Regions from separate parts of the Nocardioides marinisabuli genome, predicted to be linked through region 2. Evidence: riboswitches for the same ligand, from Rfam matches in the RefSeq annotation. Region 2 holds a riboswitch; the other holds the start of a gene.
The links. A riboswitch is a leader RNA that binds a small molecule or an ion and turns the genes downstream of it on or off. The one in region 2 is predicted to bind thiamine pyrophosphate.

Region 1: another riboswitch for thiamine pyrophosphate. It lies ahead of H0S66_RS11885 (thiamine phosphate synthase); the one in region 2 lies ahead of H0S66_RS09805 (thiamine ABC transporter substrate-binding protein).

Annotation. Positions count from the first base shown of each region.
Region 1 covers NZ_CP059163.1:2,486,714-2,488,894, reverse strand. The annotation lists gene H0S66_RS11890 (FAD-dependent oxidoreductase) at 1-474, opposite strand, end outside; gene H0S66_RS11885 (thiamine phosphate synthase) at 471-1,073, opposite strand; TPP riboswitch at 1,069-1,178, opposite strand; gene H0S66_RS11880 (DUF222 domain-containing protein) at 1,240-2,181, opposite strand, start outside.
Region 2 covers NZ_CP059163.1:2,054,257-2,056,437, reverse strand. The annotation lists gene H0S66_RS09810 (ABC transporter permease) at 1-12, opposite strand, end outside; gene H0S66_RS09805 (thiamine ABC transporter substrate-binding protein) at 12-1,106, opposite strand; TPP riboswitch at 1,105-1,226, opposite strand; gene H0S66_RS09800 (GNAT family N-acetyltransferase) at 1,262-1,714, shown strand; gene H0S66_RS09795 (MBL fold metallo-hydrolase) at 1,795-2,181, opposite strand, start outside.

The DNA.
Region 1 (2,181 bases), 430 kb from region 2:
CAGCGCCGCCAGGACCCGGCGCGGGTCGATGCTCGGGTCGTCGGGCAGCAGCACGCCGCCCAGCACCCGGCCCGAGAGGGTCGGCTCGAGGCCGCGCAGCCCGCGGGGGTCGAGCTCCTCCACGCGTCCACCGAGCCGGCGCACCAGCGCGGCCTGGCGCTCGACCTCCTGCAGGTCGGCGGCGTCGCGGCCGACCAGCAGCGTGCCCTCGAGACGCAGCGCGACGCCCAGCCGCTCGGCGTACGCCGGCCACAGGGCGAGGCTGCGGCGCCCCAGGTCGAGGAGCGCGGGCTCGTCGTGCCAGACCTCGGCGGCCGGGGTGAGCATGCCCGCGGCCGCCCACGAGGCGCCCCGCGCCGGTGCCGGGTCGATCACCCGCACGTCGTGGCCGCGGCGCAGCAGCTCCTCGGCGAGCGACAGGCCCACGATCCCGGCCCCGAGCACCTCGACCCGGGTGGTGCCGGGGGCGCTCACGCGACGGCGTCGAGCAGCTCCCGGGCGGCCAGCAGTGGGTCGGGTTGTCGCCAGAGGGCGCCGATGACGGCGACGCCGTGGGCGCCCGCCGACCGCGCCTCACGGGCGCGAGGCGCGTCCATCCCGCCGATGGCCAGGAGCGGCAGGTCGCCGGTGGCCGCGCTGATCGCGTCGAGCCCCAGCGGCGCCGGCAGACCAGGCTTGCTCAGGGTGTCGAAGACCGGGCCGAAGCCCGCGTAGTCGGCGCCGTCCTGGGTCGCGCGGCGTACGTCGTCGGCGTCGCGGCAGGTCGCGCCGACGAGCAGGCCCGGTGCCAGGCGGCGCGCGTCGGCGACCGGCAGGTCGAGCGCACCCAGGTGCACCCCGTCGGCGCCCGCCGCCAGCGCGACGTCGAGACGGTCGTCGACGACGACGGTGGCCCCGTGCGGGCGGACCGCCGCGACCACGTCACGGGCCAGGCGCAGCGCCATGCGGTCGTCGACCCGGGTCGACCAGTGCTTGGCGCGCACCTGGAAGCCGCGCACCCCCAGCCGGGCCAGGTCGGGCAGGACGGACAGGTCGTCGGTCGGACCGACCAGGCAGAACAGACGTGGCAGCACCATCGCTCCTCGCTTCCTTCGCCGGCTTTACCCGGATCAGGTTCGACGGTCGGAGCGGCTCAGCTCCCTCTCAGCCCGCTGCCGCGAGCTCCCGTGGTGGACGAGGACGAACCTAGCGCGGGGGTGGGGACCGACGTCAAGGCCCTCTCCCCCACACCGCGAGGGCTCAGGCGGCGTGGTCGATGCGGCGGGTGCCGGTGTGGTCGACGAGGTAGAGCGCGCCGTAGGGGTCGAGCCACACGAACACGCCGGGGTAGGGCTGCTTGACCCGCATGTGCCCGTGGGTCTTGACGCGGTGGTGGAGGGTGGTCATCGGCCCGTAGTTCCCGACCTCGCTCGTACCCCCGGCGTCCCCGGGTGCCCAGGGGTCGGTGTGGTCGACCTGCATGCTGTCGCTGGTGCAGGAGGAGAAGGGGAACACGTCGGCCGGCGAGATCACCCGCACGGCCCGCCTATGTCGGGCCGGGATCTCGTAGGCGTCGACCGGCACCTGTCCCAACGGGTCCAGCACCGGGCGGATCGTGAACTTCGCGTGGGGTCCGAGGACGTCGCGGACCCACTCGCGGGTCACCGGGCCGTGGCCCTCCACGCGGCCGATCGGCGGCAGAGGTTCGCCGGCATCAGCGATGGAGCGGCCGTCGAGGTGGACCACGATCTCTGCTCTGGGTGCCAGACCGGTCAGGTCCAGGTCGTCTGGGCGGGTGTCGGGGTTGGCAAGCATCAGCACCGCCAGCACCCGCCGCTCGTCGTTGTTGACCGCGGTGGGAGCGGCGTCGGGCTGCTCCTCACCCACCGGCTGGCGCAGGACCTCGGCCGCGTGCGGATCATCGGGGAACTGCTCGCGCAGCCGCTCCGCGACGGCGCCGATGGCGGTGTCGAGCTGCTCGATCACGGGAATGGGGGCGCGGATCAGGAACGAGGCCATCCCGTGCTCGGGTGTGCCGATCCTCTTCGCGAACGTCGCCCGCCGGGCCCGTTCCTCCTTCTCCCGCGCCAGCTCCGGTGCCGCAGCCGCGACCTTCCCGACCACCAGCGCCTCGAACCGGGTCCACGGGATACGCCCGTCCGCGGACTCCGCCACCTCCGCATCGACCCAGCCCGCCTCCAG
Region 2 (2,181 bases):
GGGGGCGGTCATCAGCTGCTGACCAGGTCGCCCCACTCGCGCAGCCACGCGTCGCGGTTCTCGTCGATCTCGGCGGGCTCCACGGCCCACGGGTCCTCGGGCCGCTCGGTCAGGTCGGCCCACTCCTCGGGCAGCTCGGTGCCCTCGACGACCGGGTAGACGTACATCGAGGAGGGCAGCGCCTCCTGCACCTCCGGGGAGACCAGCCACTCGAGCACCGCCTGCGCCCCCTCGGGGTTGTCGGCGCCGCGCAGCACGCCGGCGTACTCGACCTGCTCGTAGCAGGTGTCGAGCAGGGCGCGGGTGGTCGTGCCGCCCTCGCCGTCGACGGTGAAGGCCGGTGAGGAGTCGTAGGACGTCACGATCGGCCGGTCGCCCTTGCCGCCGCCCTGGGTGAAGTCGACCTGGTAGGCGTCCTCCCAGCCGTTGACGACCTTCGCGTCGTTGTCGAGCAGCTCCTCCCACCACTCCTGCCAGTCGTCGCCGTACGCCGCGATGGTGGTCAGCAGGAACGCGAAGCCGGGCGAGCTGGTGGTCGCGCCGGGGGTCACGAAGAGGCCCTCGTAGGCGGGGTCGACCAGGTCGTCGAGGGTCTCGGGCGCGTCGAGGTCGCGCTCGGCGAACCAGGTGGTGTCGACGTTGACGCACACGTTGCCGGTGTCGACGGCGACCAGCGTGCCCTCGTCGTCGCCGGGCAGCGCGTTCTCCTCGACGCCGGCGGGGGCGTCGATCTCGGCGGGGGCGAAGACGTCGGCCTCGAGCGCCCGCGAGCCGAAGGTGTTGTCGACGCCGAAGGCGACGTCGCCGATCGGGCTGTCGGTGTTGAGCACCAGCTGGCTGGTCAGCGCCCCGGCGTCGCCGCCGGCGCGCTGCTCGAGGTCGTAGCCGCTCTCGCGCTCGAAGCGCTTCACCAGCTTCTCGGGCAGGAAGAAGCTGTCGTGGGTGACGAGCACGACCGTGCCGCCGGCCTCGCCGTCGGTGCCGGCGGCCCCGCCCGGGGCGGTGGCCGACTCGTCGTCGCCGGTGCCGACCAGCGAGCAGCCGCTGACGGTCAGGGCCAGCAGCGCCGCGGCGGCTGTCCTCGTGGGGTGGATGGGCGTACGCATGCGTCGCACCTGGACTCCCTTCGCCGGTCTTAACCGGAGCAGGTTCGGAGGGTCTGCGGCGGGTCCGCACTCTCAGCACCACCCCGGCTCGGCCGGGCGGGTGCTCCCCTGTCTGTCGCCCTCGAGGGTATCCGGCGACGTGGTGGGATGGTCCGGTGACCCTCGCCATCACCGCCCAGCCCTTCGCCGCCCTCGACCCCGCGGCGGCGTACGACGTGTGGCGGCTGCGCCAGCTGGTCTTCGTCGTCGAGCAGCAGTGCCCCTACCCCGACCTCGACGGCCGCGACCCCGAGCCCGGCACCCGCCACGTGCTGCTGACCGAGGACGGTGTGCTGGTCGGGTACGCCCGGGTGCTCGACGACGCGACCACCTGGCGGGTCGGGCGCGTCGTCCTGGCCCCCAGCGTGCGCGGGCGCGGTCTCGCCGACCAGCTGGTGCACACCGCCCTGGAGGTCTGCCCCGACCGCGACGTCGTCCTGGACGCCCAGTCGCCCCTGGCCGGCTGGTACGCCACCTTCGGCTTCACCCCCGACGGCGAGGAGTTCCTCGAGGACGGCATCCCGCACGTGCCGATGCGCCGGGTGCATGAGTCCCCGGTCGACCGGTGACTCATGCACTTGTCAGGGGTTGCAACACCTGACAAGTGCAGGAACCCCCGGCTGACCGGGGACTCATGCAAACGGCCCGGTCAGGGCGTGGCGGTGAAGACGACCCCGCCGTCGGTCTCCTCGCGGGTGACCTGGCCGCGGGCGTGGAGCAGCTCGAGGTGGGCCTTGGTCTCCATGGCGGCCATGCCCTGGCTGAAGACGTCGAGGCTGTCGTAGGCCTTCTCGTGGCGGGTCCAGCCGAGGCGCCCGGCGACGTCGTGGCCGGTGAGCGGGCCGGCCGACAGCGCGGCGAGGCTCTGGTCGAGCCGGTCCTCGTGGAAGGCGAGCAGCTCGTCGACCCGGGCGTGGGTCGAGGGTGAGACGGGGCCGTGGGCGGGCAGGACCTGCAGGTCGGGCAGCGAGCGCACCTTGGTCAGGGAGGCCATGAAGTGGCCCAGCGGCTGGTCCATCGGCGGCACGGTGAACCC